Gemmata palustris: one gene and its partner. The protein of the gene in region 1 interacts with the protein of each later gene in a pairwise test. Links are inferred from orthologs where the notes say so. Each region holds a gene or a part of one and is shown on either strand. Other genes may lie near its edges. The genes, in order: dnaX and dnaE.

Region 1 (6,493 bases):
CGTCAATGCTAACGGGGTACGTGTCCGGTAACGGGAATTCGTGCGGTCGGGGGGCGTTCGGCGGGGCGGGTCCGCGAACAGCTTAATCCGGCGCGTTCGGTTCGGTCGATGGCAAAAGGTCGGGCTTCGCACCCGGGACGGTCCCCATGAAAATGGCAATGCGGTTGTTGGCCCCTTTTTCCGCGCTGGTGGCCGGTGGAACGGCGCTCTTACTGTTGGGCGGGTGCGGGTCGAGCGCGCCCCCGCCCGTCCCGGCGACGGTGCGCGGGAAGGTGATTCTCAACGGGCACCCGGTGGCGGGCGGGCTGGTGGTGTTCACGCCGCACCCGGAGCGCGGCGGGAGCGGGAAGTCGGCGTTCGCGGAGACCGGCGCCGACGGCTCTTACGCGCTGCAACTCAACCGCTCGAGCGCCATTCCGCCGGGCTGGTACCGCATCTCGCTGGCCCCTCCCCCACCCGCGAGCGCGAGCACGGAGGCGGAACCGGCGCCGGTGTTCCCGACGAAACTGTCGCGCCCGGACCTCTCGGGCCTGGAGCGCGAGGTGCAGGCGGGCAAGGAGCACGTGTTCGAGTTCGTGGTGGACGTGCCGAAGGAGTGAGGAACAGAAAAATGCACAGGGCTTCCGCCCTGTGCTACGAACGCCGGCCCCTCCGGGGCGGAAGACCAGAACCATCAATCGCCGTGGAGAAGCTACGGAAACCGGCCCCTCTGAGCCGAAGCCCAACGCCTTCAATGCCTTTCCGCCCTGGAGGGGCCGGCGTTCGTAGCACAGGGCGGGAGCCCTGTGCCTCCCCTCCCCTTACTCGTACCCGTAGCGCCGGATCACGTCGCCCCAGCGCTCCGTGACGAGCGCGCTCTCGGCGTCCGTCGTCCGGAACTTGTTCGTCTCGTAGTTCGCGTTCTGGCGCTGGTACTCCTCGATCCGCGGGCGCACCGCGTCGAAGTCCCCGAGGTTCAGGGTCGCGTAAACTTTCTGCAACTCGCTGACGGGGTTGCGGACCAGGTCCTCGTACCGCAGTTCCGCGAAGTGCCCCTCTTTAAAGAGGGGGCGCGCGTCTTCGAGCCGGTCGTAGATCACCCGGAACTCGCGCAGCACCTTTTCTTCAAGCCCCGTATCGGTCGGCGTTTGCAACCCGTGGCTGCGGCCCAGCGACCGCCAGAGGTTGACGGTCGAGGGGAACACCGCGCGCGGGTTGCGGACGATGTGGACGAACTTCGCGTCCGGGAACAGTTCGAGCAGCACCGGCACGCGGGCCGTGTGCGGCGGCGACTTCAGCACGAGCTGCTTGCCGGTCCGCGCGGTCACTTCCTTCAGGAACCGCACGAACACGCGCTTCCATTTCGCCAACTGCTGGGGCGAGAGGCCCGACAAATCGAGCGCGCCGGTGTCCTTCGGCACCCGGGCCGGGAACGCGAAGTCGGTGTACGTGGAGGGCACCCCCATGAGCGCCAGTGCGAACTCGTCTTCCTGCGGGCGCTCCCAGCCGAACGGCATGTTGTCCATCGGGCGCTTGTCGGGCAGCATCCACTTCCCGTAGCGCTTGAAGAATTGATTGGTGAGCAGCGCGTGGTGCGGGTTGAAACAGTCCTGCATGTCGGGGAAGCCGAACTGCGCGTCGCGAATCATCAGCTCGTGCAGGAGCGTGGTGCCGGTGCGCCAGTGGCCGATCACGAACACCGGCGGCTTCTCGATCACCGTTTCGCGCACGCGCTCGCCGTACCGGGCGTTGAGCATCCACCGGAGCGCCGCGTTCATTACGGAATTGACGGATACGATGGCCGCGATGTACCAGTACGGCGCCTGCACCGCGAACCCGTTGTCCCGCAACAGTCGCATCCAGGTGAAACAGTCCATCCCCTCCCAGACGCGCGGCGACCACTCCCGCTTCGGCGCCTTCGCCGGGGCCGGGCGCTTCGGGTCCGGGGCGCGGCCCGGTTCGGTAACGGAATCAGCAGCGCTCGCGTTCTGGGGCATCCCGGTCCTTCCTCCTCGGCGCGACGATCCGCGTGTATTCAAGTGAAGCGATTCCGCGCGCAACGACAACCGGGCTTTATTTTGAGTTCCACGTTCCAAGTTCCAGAGTTCCTAAGAACAAGTCCGCCGGGGCCTTTTTGTCACCGATTGTGGCGCCACCCGCTCGTTAAACGCGCGGTTCGCGGGGCCTTTTTGTCGCCGATCGCCGGGTAGTGTCTTGATTGTGGCGCCACCCGCTCGTTGACACTCGCGGTTCGCCTGAGCCTCGGGCGAACCGCGAGTGTCAACGAGCGGGTAGTTTTATCCGGTACTCTTTGGCCACCTCCGCGATTGTTCGGGACCGCGGTTCCGGGTAGATTCAAAGTCGAGCAATCAACCGACAGGAACAGGACGGGCCGATGTCGAAGTCGAAGCCGAACCCCGCACCCGGCGCCGAACCCCCGGCGTACACGGTCGTCGCGCGGAGGTACCGGCCGCAGCAGTTTTCCGAACTGATCGGGCAGGAGCACGTCGCCAACGCGCTCGTCAACGCGCTCAAGTCCGGGCGCGTCGCGCACGCTTACTTGTTCACGGGCGCACGCGGGGTCGGCAAAACCAGCGCCGCCCGCATCCTCGCCAAAGCCCTCAACTGCATGAAGGGCGACAAGGCCACCGCCACCCCGTGCGACGAGTGCGACAGTTGCCGCGCCGTGATGACCGGCGACGACGTGGACGTGCTGGAGATCGACGGCGCGAGCAACAACAAGGTGGAGGAGGTCCGCGACCTGCGCCAGAACGTCGGGTTCCGCCCGGCGCGCGGCCGGTACAAGATCTACATCATCGACGAAGTCCACATGCTCTCCACGTCCGCGTTCAACGCGCTGCTGAAGACGCTGGAGGAGCCGCCCGAGCACGTCAAGTTCATCCTCGCGACCACGGAAGTGCAAAAAATACCGATCACGATCCTGTCGCGGTGCCAGCGGTTCGACTTCGCGCACGTCGGGCCGACGAAAATCTTCGACCAGCTCAAGCGCATCGTCGAACGCGAGGGCCACCCGGCCGACGATGACGCGCTGCGGATCGTCGCGCGGCGCGCGGCCGGGTCCATGCGCGACTCGCAATCGCTGCTCGATCAGCTCCTCGCCTCGGCGCCAGGCAAACTCACGGCGGAGCAAGTCAGCGCCGTTCTGGGGACCGCGGCCGATCATCGCGTGATCGACCTCGCCCGCGCGATGCTCGGGGGCGACCCCAAAGGCGCGCTGGACCTCATCGCGTCGTGGGTCGAGCGCGGGCTGCAGATCGGGGAACTCGTTGACCAGCTCGTGGAATACTGGCGCGCACTGATGCTCGTGAGTTGCGGCGGAGCGGAAGTGCGCGAGCTGCCCGTTTCATCCAACCAATTTGAAGCGGTGAAGACGCAAGCCGCGAGCGTTTCTCTCGATACTATTCTTGCGGGCCTGGAAGTGTTGACCGCCACAAAAGCGCGAATGCGCGGCAGCCCCTACACGCAGGTGCTGTTGGAAATGGCGGTCGTCCGCTTGTGCCGGATCGGGGACCTCCGGTCGCTCGACCAACTGGTGCAAGCGCTGACGCAGCCGGGGGTACAATCTCCCGTGGTTGCTGCGGGGACGGGCACTCAGCCACCTGCACGGGCAGTTACAGCGCCAGCGGGTGGTGCAAACGACGCTGCAAAAAAAAACGGCCCCCTGATGGCGGCGCTGACGGCTAAAGCGGCCGAAAGCGTTTCTCCTAATGCCGCCCCGTCCACCGTTGCGCTCAGCGAAATGACCCTTCACGACGTGTGGGATCGCTTCTACCGCTACGCCGGTGAAAAGTACCCGATCCTGGCTAAACACCTTAATTATGTCAGTTCGTATGCAATTTTGGGGCCAAATTCCCTAGTAATCCGCTTCCCCCCAAGCTATAGTGAAGCACAAGTCGCATGTGCGACCGAGACCGGAGCCCTGCGGCTCACGGACGCGATGAAGCGGATCACCGGCCAGGCGATCACGCTGCGGTTCGAGCCGGACCGGGCGAACGGCGCCCGGCCGCTGGTCGGGGACACGCAACCGTCGACCGCGTCGCGCGGGGACGTGAAGCAGTTGCTCCCCTCGCTCCCGATGTTCAAGAAGGTGTTCAACGTTTTCGGCGGGCAGATCCGGCAGGTGGACGACGACTTCAACCCCTTTGCCCCGCCGAAGCCGGTCGAGACCAAAGACAAAGACGAGACCGATACCGACGAAGGGTGACGCCATGTTCAAGGGCCTCGGATCGATGCTGAGCCTCCTGGGGAACCAGGGCAAAATTCAGGAAGAGATTCAGAAGTTCCAGGCCCAGGTGGGGCAGATCACCGCGGAGGCGTCGTCCGGCGCCGGGTACGTGACCGCGAAAGTGAACGGGCGCATGGAAGTGCTCAGCGTCCGCATCTCGGACGACGCGCTGAAACTCAACGACCGCGAGATGCTCGAGGACCTCGTGACCGCGGCCGTGAACCAGGCGCTCACGAAGGTGCGCGCCCAGCTCGCCGAAGAGAGCGCGAAGATGGCCGCGAACATCGGGCTCCCCCCCGGGATGCTCGGGGGCGGCGGGTTCCCCGGCATGGGCTGAGATGTGGCCGTGTTTAGAGGTGTGGCTTGTGTTTTTGCCCTCTCCCCTTGCGGGAGAGGGTGGTGAGGCTTTGCGAACCGGGTGAGGGGTAACCTCCTGCATCAGGAAGCAACCCCTCACCCCGCCGCGAAGCGCGGCGACCCTCTCCCGCAAGGGGAGAGGGCAAAAAACACCCCGGCCCGCGAGAAGGCGGCTGCAAGGGGAGAGGGCGAAACCCGAAGAGGGCCGGTGAGCGGAAGATGAGGCCGACGCCCTGACCTGTGCCACTGCCCCCGCGATCACGACACCCCGGAGGCCCGTTCATGCTCGCGTTCATTGTCACGCTCCGCAGCGGCCGGCGCTACACGATCCAGGCCGAGGAGCTGCGGTCCAGTTCCGACAGCTACATCGAGCTGCTCGGGCCGTCGACGGCGGTGGCGCTCCCGGGGGTCGTGGCGCTCTTCGACCGGGCCGACGTCGTGTCGGTCGTGGCGCGCGAGCACCTCGTGTCCGAGGAACCGGGCGACGCGATTCCCCACACGGTCACCCGGGCCGACCCGATCCCGTTCTAACATCGTGACAGAACCCGGGGCGCGAGCGCCCGAAGGAGATGGCGGACGTGTCCGAACCGGCAGGCGTGATCGCGGGGCTGCTCGAGGAGCTGACCAAGCTCCCCGGCATCGGTCCCAAAAGTGCCGAGCGCATCGCGCACTTTTTACTCGCGGGCGACCGCCGGCACGCGGTCGAACTCGCTCAGGCGCTGCAGGCCGTCGCGGACCGCGTGCGCCCGTGTAGCGAGTGCTTCAACCTGACCGACGGGACGTTGTGCCCGATTTGTGGAGACCCGAAGCGCGACGCGGGGTTGTTGTGTGTAGTGGAAACGCCGCGCGACGTGAACTCGTTCGAGCGCGCCGGTAACTTTCGCGGGCTGTACCACGTCCTGGGCGGGCGCCTGGCCCCGCTTGATGGGATGGGGCCGGACCGGTTGACCTTCAGTGCGCTGGTGGCGCGCGTGACACGCGGCGGGGTGCGCGAGGTGATTCTCGCGACCAGCCCGACGCTCGAGGGCGACGGCACGGCACTGTTCGCGTCCACGGTTCTGGCGCCGACCGGGGTGCCCGTCACGCGATTGGCACGGGGATTGCCTAGCGGTAGTTCTCTGGAACTCGCGAACGCACAAATGCTGGCCGAGGCACTCGACGGGCGCCGAACGTTTTAAGCAGCCCGGTGCGCAAACTGGCGCACCGGAGGCGCCCCGATGAAAACGTGCTCCCGCAAGCGCCGAACGTGAATCCGGTATCCGTGAATACGCACGGGTTAGTTGGTAGATTCGGGCCGAGAGGATTTGGCACGCACGATGGTGCCCCGCGTGTGACCCACGCACGATTCTTGAGAGGGAACCGATGAGCGGTCTTGGAATGAGAATGGATCTCCGCGTCCGTCAGGACCTGCGCCAGGTCCTGGCCCCGCGCATGATCCAGTCGATGGAAATTCTCCAGTTGTCCATCACGGACCTCCAAGCGAAGATTGATGAGGCGCTCCAGGAAAACCCGTTCCTGGAACTGAAGGAGAAGCTCGGCGAAGTGGACGAGGTGGCGCCGGACTTCAACCCGGACGCGCCGCTGAAGCACGACGAAACGGGCGACCTGGAGTTCAGCCGGCTGGAGGAGCTCAACCGCGACTGGGACGACCACTTCAACGAGGAGCACCGCGGGAGCCGGGCGTCGATGGAGGAGGACGGCGACCGGAAGCTCGAAGCGATGGCGAACATGCCCGATCGCGCCCCGTCGCTGCAGGACTACCTCGCGGACCAGATCGGCGAACTGGAAATCGACGAAGAGGAGCGGGGCCTCGCGCGCCACATCTGCAGCTTCGTGGACCGCACCGGGTACCTCGGTGCCCGGCTCAAGGTCCGCAAGGGCAAGGAGCGCGAGGAGCCGGACGACGAGGAC
Region 2 (7,617 bases), 3.5 Mb from region 1 along the record:
CTTGCGCTAACGCACCACCGGAACTCGATCCGTTGACCGAGCGGGAGCGGTTCCGGCGAATTTCCCGTGTAACCATCACCCATCATGTCGGCGTTCTCGTCGTATTAGCGGGCACCGCGCCCGCGCTCCACCGAGTAACAGGGCGACGCATGTTCGTTCCGGTCCACTGCACCAGTTGCGATAAGCCGTTCCAGGTGCCCGACGAAGCGCTCGGCAGGCCGACCCTGTGCCCGTGGTGCCAGGCCGTGGTGACCGCACTTCCCGTGACACCTACGGTCGTTGAACCGGCCCTCGCACCTCCCGGTCCGCCCCACACACCGGAACCGCCGGCGCCCGTCATCCCGGTCGCGAAGTTGGTCGAGCCGCGGCCGCTCTCGCTCGACGAAGACGTGCCCCCGAAGCCGAGGGCGCGCCGCGCCGCGCCGCACACAAGCGCGAAACCGCGCGCCGTCCTGGTCACGATCGTGATCGTTGCGGCGCTGGCGATCACGGTCGTGGTAATGGGGTTGACGGTCGCCGCTCTCGGGTACGGGTCCGGGCGCGTGTCGGAGCGCGGGTGGACAGAGTACACTCCGCCCGACGGTTCGTGTTCCGTTCTGCTCCCCGGGCGCCCCACAGAAGAGGACACGGGCGCGAGCACGGCCGAGTCGATCACCGGCGGAAAGCGATTCACCTCCGAAGGGTGGTACACGCGCTCGACCGCGTGGCTGGCGTGGGGCGACCTGGACCCGGGGTTCGCCGCGTCGATCGCGGCCGATAAGGACAAAGTTTTCACCGCCTCCGCGATTCGGACCGAACTGGATCGCGAAAAGGCGCGACTCGAGGGCACCGTCACCAAGGAAGCCGAGATCCGGTTCAAAAATGCGTGGGGGATCGAGGTCCACATGGATTCGCCGCGCGGGAAGGTTGTCGAGTGGCTGATCCTCGTGACCGAGGGCGGGCGCCCGCGGCTCTACGTGTACGGCGTCCGGGCGAAAAACATCGCGCACGACAGTGCGGTCGTCCGCCGGATGTTCACGTCGTTTAAAGTGAATGATTAGGTCGCGTGCGGCACGTCGTAATTCCGGCGCGTGAAGCCTTGTTTTCTGAAGGCCCGTGGGTTGAAATGGCTGTGCCCACGGTGAAATTGACACGCCCGCCTGAAACGCGGACAATAACCCGTAGGGACGAACATCCCATCCGTGGTTTTTACGCCCGGCCCGAATTGGTTGTGCTATACCACATCCATCGGGCCTCCCGCTTCTAATCGGGTCTGGGCGCTGGCACAGGATCCTTTCAATGCGCACCGTTACCTTCCTGGTTCTCGAAGGGGTCGATAAGGGCCGGGTCTACAAAGACCTGCCCATCCCCGTCACGATCGGCCGGGAAGAGGGCAACGGCCTTCGACTCAACGACGAGCGCGTCAGCCGGTTCCACGCCAAGGTGCAGGTCGAAGACAACGACATCATCCTGACGGACCTCGACAGTACGAACGGCACGCGGGTGAACGGCACCGCGGTCCAGATCCGGCGCCTGCGCCCCGGCGATCAAGTTTCGATCGGCCGGAGCATGTTGCTCTTCGGGACGATGGAAGAGATCGCGGCACGCAAGGCCGCCGTGCCCGCCAACAACGCGGGCGGGCAGGTGCAAACGATCCGGGCCGACGAGCTCCAGGCCGCGTCCGGGCGCGTCTCGGTGGCCGACAGCCAGCGCACGGTCGCTCCGTCCCCGCCCCCGGCGGGCGGGTGGACTGCGTTCGACGACGACGTCCCGCCGCTCCCGCAGAAACTCACACCGTCGCAAGCCGCTCGCCTCGCCGAAATCCTGGACTATCTGCACAAGGGGCTGACCACGGCCGTCGAGAACATTGACGCGAACGAGGACGGCACCGAGGTGCGGATCGGGTTCGCCGAGTGGCAAACGATTCAGGCCGTGCAGATGCTCCTCGCGCGCTACGCTCGCACCATCTCCGAACCGACCGCGTAAGGCTCATCGACTCAGACGATGCGGAACCCCATCGCCGCGAGTTCCGTAACAACCGCGTCCGAATCGCGATCCGGTCCCAATAGCCGGACGCACTCGCGCGTGATTTCGTCACCCGAAAGCAACTCCGCAACGGCTCCCGTATCTAAGACCCATTTGTACGTTTCCCGAAACTCACCAACAAAGTCGCGGAAATAGTTACACAGCCAGCCCAGGATGTACCCTTCGCCATCCGCGTCCCCGTAATCTCGTTCCGGGTACTCGATGTGTCCTTTCTGCCAACACTTGGTAACGGTCTGATTCCACAAACAGAACGTGACCTCTCGGAGATCGAACTCGGGCTCGAAGGGGTTCGCACGGATCGCGGCCATCAACGACTCGGGGAGCGATTCGTACACACCGGGCCACGCGCGGAAATCGTTCCGCCCGGTGTTCGCGTGGGGGCTCATCGGTGACTCGTGGTCAAAGCCGAGGATCACGCTCCCGGTCGGGTGGAACAGGAAGTGGCCACTGTTCCCGGCAAAATCCCCCCATCGAGCCACCGCGGTGCTACCCACCACACGGAACGTGTGGTCGCATTCCCCGTGCAAAACGGACACCGCAGCCATTCCGCGCAGGACGTCGCGCAAGTCGGCGGGCGTCAAGAATTCGACCGTAACCGGCATACCGGTGCCCTACCGCGAGAAAATGATCGCGCCCGGCCCCAACAGCATCTCCAGTTCTTCGAGCTTCAGTGCGGCCGGGTTAACACGAAACTCGTCACTGAGCTTCAACTGCACCTGTTTGCCGTTCGGGTCGCGGACGTTCATGTACACCGGGCACGGCCCCTTATGGCGCTTCAAAATGAGGCTCACCGCGTCCAGTTTTCGCAGCGTCTCTTCGTCCTCGGTGTAGGCGAGTTTCAGCACCATGCTCTTGGTGAACTCGGCCCGGGCCTCGTCGAGCGTGATGATCTTCTTGATGGCGAAGTCCGGCTCGGCACGGTCCGCGGCCCAGTTCAGCACGCCCTCGAACACCGCGACCGTGTCCGAGTCCACTTGGTCCTTGAACCGCGAATACTCGTCGGACCACATGATGCAGCGCACGGACCCGGTGAAGTCCTCGATGCGGAACATCGCGTACTTGCGGCCGATGTTGCGGCCCTTGTTCGCGGTGCGCACGTCGAGGTTCGTAATCATCCCGCCGATGCGGGCCTCGGTGCCGTTCTTGCCGCCCTTCGCGAGGTCGCCCGCATCGTGCGTGCGGAACCGGCGCAACTGCTCGTCGTGCTGCGCGAGCGGGTGGCTCGAAATGTAGAAGTCGAGCGCCTCTTTCTCGAACTTGAGGCGCTCCGTCTCCGGCCACTCGGGAACGTCGGGTAGCCCGTGGTGCTTCGCGCCTCCATCGTCCGCGCCGTCGTCGCCCTCGAACAGATCGAGGAAGCTCTTCTGCCCGCGGCGCTTCTCGGACGCCCGCTCGTCGGCCGCCTGGTACGCCTTCGCGACCGCCGCGAAGTGCGCCGCGCGCCTGCCGAACACGTCGAACGCCCCGGCCTGGATCATCTTCTCGACGGCGCCCTTCTGCACGATGCGCCGGTCGATCCGCTCGCAGAAGTCGAACAAGTCCTTGAACTTCCCGCCCTCGTTCCGGGCGCGAACGATTTCCTGCGCGGCCCCGCGCCCCAAACCCTTGATGGCCGTGAGGCCGAAGATGATGCGGTTGTGCTGCACGTCGAAGTCGGCCAGCCCGCGGTTCACGTCCGGCGGGAGCACATCGATACCGAGCTTCCGTGCGTCGGAGATGTGGTCGATGAACACGTCGCGCTTGTTCCCGTCATCGATTTCCGACGAGAGCAGCGCGGCCATGTATTCCGCGGTGAAGTGGGCCTTCAGGTACGCCGTCTGGTACCCGATCTGTGCGTAGGCCGCGGTGTGTGATTTGTTGAAGCCGTAGCCGCCGAACTTCACGATCAGGTCGAAGATTTCTTCGGCCTTTTCCGCGCTCATGTCCCGCTGCGTCGAGCCCGCAATGAAGTCGGCCTTGCGCGTGTTGATGATCTCGAAGTTCTTCTTGCTGATGGCCTTGATGCACGCATAGGCTTTGGCGAGTTCAATGCCCCCCATGCGGTTCAACATCCGCATGATCTGCTCCTGGTACACCATGACGCCGTAAGTCTCGCTCAGCACCTCTTCCATGATCGGGTGCGCGTACTCGGGCTTCTTGCGGCCGTTCTTGCACTCGACGTACTCGTCCACCATGCCGCCCTCGAGCGGGCCGGGGCGGTACAGCGCGAGCACCGCGATCAGGTCGCGGATGTTGTCCGGCTTCATCCGCTTCAGGAGCTCGCGGATGCCCTCGCTTTCGAGCTGGAACACGCCCTTGGCGTCGCCGCGCTGGAGCAGCCGGTACGTCTCCGGGTCGTCGAGCGGGAACGTCATCGGGTCCACGACCTGACCGCGGGTCTTCTTGATGAGCTTCACGCAGTTGTCGAGGACCGTGAGGTTGCGCAACCCCAGGAAGTCCATCTTCAGCAGCCCGACCTTCTCGAGGATGCCCATTTCCCACTGGGTCGTCATCGTGGTCGCGTCGCTGGAATTGTCGTCGCCCTTCTTGGGCGGGCGCTGGACCGGCACGTAGTTCGTGACCGGGCCGTTCGCGATCACCACGCCGGCCGCGTGCGTGCCCACGTTGCGGTTCGCCCCTTCGAGTTTCAGGGCGATGTCGACCACTTCGCGGATCGAGGGGTCCTGGTCGTACTCGCGCTTGAAGTCCGGCGACTCGTCGAGCGCCTCCTGGAGGCTCTTCGAGATCGCCCCCTTCATCGGGACGAGCTTGCACAGCGCGTTCATGCGCTCCGGGGTCTGCCCCAGCACGCGCCCCACGTCCTTGAGCGCGGCCTTCGCCGCGAGCGTACCGAACGTGCCGATCTGGGCGACCGACTCGACGCCGTACTTCCGCTTCACGTAGTCGATGACCAGCTCGCGCCGCTCCTGGCAGAAGTCGATATCGATGTCGGGCGCCTCGGACCGGTTCGGGTCGAGGAACCGCTCGAACAGCAAGTCGTACTCGAGCGGGCAGACGTGGCTCATGTACAACAGGTAGCAAACGATCGCCCCACAGCCCGATCCGCGGGCCGTACACGGGATGCCCTCCTCGCGCGCGAACCGGACGAAGTCCCACACCACGAGGAAGTAAGTGGGGAACCCCATCTTGTTGATGATGCCGAGCTCGTGGTCCAGGCGCTTGCGCACCGCCTCGCTCGGCTCGGCCCCGTACCGTTCGTACATGCCCCGTTCGCACAGCTCGCGCAGGTACGCGTCGGGCGTCTTCTCGTCGGGCGTGACGAACACCGGGAAGTAGCGCTTCTTGAAGTCGATGTCGATGTCGACTTTGTCCGCGATCTCCTGGCTGCGCGCGACGGCGTCCGGGTGGTTGGGGAAGAGCCGGTACATGTCCTCCGGGCTGCGGACGAAGTACGGGTTCGCCATCCGCTCTTCGGGGTACTTCTTCTTCCGCGGGTCGTGCATCTGGCGCGTGTTGATGCAGAACAGCACGTCGTGCGCCTGGGCGTCCTCGGAGCACAGGTAGTGCGCGTCCGCGGTGGCCACGAGCGGCACGCCGAGCTTGTTCGCGATGTCCGCGGCCACCGGGGTACATTGGTCCTGGAGCCCGATGCCGTTGTTCTGGATCTCGATGTAGAAGTCTTCACCAAACACCTTACGGAACCATTTGGCGGTCTTCTCGGCCTCGTGGGGCTTGTCCTTGATGATGTACTGGTTGAACTCGCCCGCCAGGCACCCGCTCAGGCACATGATGCCTTCGTGGTACTGCTCGAGGATCTCTTTGTCGATGCGCGGGTTGCGGTAGAACCCTTCCAGGTACGCGATGCTCGACAGCTTGATGAGGTTCTTGAGCCCGGCTTCGTTTTTGGCGAGCAGGGTGAGGTGCGTGGAGAAGCCGAGTTCGCCTTTGCTGTCGCGCTCCAGGCGCGAACCCGGCGCCAGGTACGCCTCGTACCCGATGATGGGCTTGATGCCGCCCTTCTTGCACTCCATGTAGAACTCGATGGCGCCGTACAGGTTCCCGTGGTCGGTGATGGCGACCGCGTTCATGCCCAGTTCTTTTGTCTGCTTCACCAGCGGCGGGATGCGGTTGAACCCGTCCAACATGCTGTAGTGCGTGTGCAGGTGCAAGTGGCAGAAGCAGCGGGCCATTCGTGGCGTCCTGGTGAGTCGGAACAGTGAACGGGCGGACAAGCGAGTTCACTTGTTATACCTCGCCCGCGCCGGGAGCGGAAGGTGAACAGCCCACTCCCGGCGCGGGTGTGCGCGGGTGGTAGCGGACTTGATGTATGTGCAGATTGCGTATAGCCGTTGGCACGAGCGCGGCCAAAAGGTCAGCGCGCGGTGGCTTCCGAGGGAGGAGCCGCACCGAAAATGTGTGCGGAACTTGAGGGATTAATTATCGGGTGAAAGGAACCGAGGTGCTCGTTCTCGAGCACGGAGTTGAAGACGGGCGGGCCGCGTAACCCGCGACCCCGGTTCTACTTTCCCGTCAGCGGCGCGCGGCCCATAACCGTGTACACCGGGCCGTCGCGGTCCATCTCGCTGCTGTACACTATCACCTCACCGACCGCGACCCGCCCGCCCTGCCACGCCATCCGCTTGGGCAGTTCGGCCACGAGCGCGACGCCATCTTCCGGGCTGTTGATGCGCCCGAGCGTGAGGTGCGGCGTGTACCCGCGCTCCTCCGTGCGGTAGCAGCCCAGTTCCAGCATCTCTTCTTCGAGCGCCGTGTACAGCCGTTGGAGCGGTTCCGCGCCGTCGGTGACGCCGCCCCACAGCACCTTCGGGCGCCGGGGGTTCGGGAACGCCCCCACACCGGATACCCGGAGTGAGAACGGCGCTTCGCCCGCGGCGACCGCTTTCACGGCCTTGCACACCGGGTGCAGTTCGCGGTCGTCCACTTCGCCCAGGAACAGCAGTGTGATGTGCATGCTCTCCGGCGCCGTCCACTTGACCCCGGCGCTGATTTTCGTCAGTTCCTTCTGGAGCGCAACGGCGCTCCCGCGAATCGCGTCGCCAATGTCGATGCCGATAAACGTTCTCGTTCGTCCCATGTGCGTGATGCTTCGTGTTTCGTATTCGGGGTAAGTCGGGCCGGGCGTTCGTGTTGGGTACCAAACACGGAACACAAACCGCGCGGCTAAATACACGCCTCGCGCCAGTAATCGCGAGCCCCGTGGTGGAGCCGGGCGCCGATCTGGGTAATCACCTTCATCGCGAGGAAGTTCGCGGCGCGGGCCGCCTTCTCCGCGGCGATCCCGTGCGTGATCCCGTAGAGGAACGATCCCGCGAACATGTCGCCCGCGCCGGTCACGTCGATCGGCTTGCACGCGAACGCCGGAACGTGGTGCTCCGCCCCGTGGTACCGGAGGAACGCGCCGTTCGGCCCGTCGGTGACGACCGCGTTCGGAACGACGCCCTTCAAGTTCGCGAACGCGACCTCGGCCGTGCTCCCGCCCGCAATAGCCATTGCTTCGGTCGCGTTGCAGAAGAGCAGGTCGCTTTGCTTGAGCGCTCCGTGGAACGCTTCGCCGAACACTTGCGGAACGAAGGCGTCGGAACACGTCAGCGCGACCTTCGTTCCGCTCGCCTTCGCCGCCTGGAGCGATTC

What was found.
Region 2: the proteins of dnaX (region 1) and dnaE interact in binary tests that used the Escherichia coli proteins (3 or more experiments, as listed by UniProt). The link is inferred for Gemmata palustris from one-to-one orthologs.

The regions. Positions count from the first base shown.
Region 1 is NZ_JAGKQQ010000001.1:3,241,921-3,248,413, forward strand. Bases 1,828-4,789 are described here. They hold dnaX (DNA polymerase III subunit gamma/tau), read left to right. Parts: upstream 1,828-2,374; coding sequence 2,375-4,204; downstream 4,205-4,789. Other genes in these bases: J8F10_RS13175 (sulfotransferase family protein), read right to left, coding at 1,828-1,976; J8F10_RS13185 (YbaB/EbfC family nucleoid-associated protein), read left to right, coding at 4,209-4,562. Also shown: J8F10_RS13170 (hypothetical protein), read left to right, coding at 147-599; more of J8F10_RS13175, read right to left, coding at 801-1,827; J8F10_RS13190 (hypothetical protein), read left to right, coding at 4,865-5,113; recombination mediator RecR, read left to right, coding at 5,152-5,760; rpoN (RNA polymerase factor sigma-54), read left to right, coding at 5,966-6,493. UniProt on the Escherichia coli protein: Part of the beta sliding clamp loading complex, which hydrolyzes ATP to load the beta clamp onto primed DNA to form the DNA replication pre-initiation complex.
Region 2 is NZ_JAGKQQ010000001.1:6,711,648-6,719,264, reverse strand. The notes cover bases 2,437-6,522. They hold dnaE (DNA polymerase III subunit alpha), read right to left. Parts: upstream 6,156-6,522; coding sequence 2,637-6,155; downstream 2,437-2,636. Other genes in these bases: thpR (RNA 2',3'-cyclic phosphodiesterase), read right to left, coding at 6,485-6,522; J8F10_RS27945 (hypothetical protein), read right to left, coding at 2,437-2,627. Also shown: J8F10_RS27960 (CDP-alcohol phosphatidyltransferase family protein), read left to right, coding at 1-10; J8F10_RS27955 (hypothetical protein), read left to right, coding at 150-1,040; J8F10_RS27950 (FHA domain-containing protein), read left to right, coding at 1,279-1,965; more of J8F10_RS27945, read right to left, coding at 1,977-2,436; more of thpR, read right to left, coding at 6,523-7,060; J8F10_RS27930 (adenosine kinase), read right to left, coding at 7,147-7,617. UniProt on the Escherichia coli protein: DNA polymerase III is a complex, multichain enzyme responsible for most of the replicative synthesis in bacteria. This DNA polymerase also exhibits 3' to 5' exonuclease activity. The alpha chain is the DNA polymerase catalytic subunit.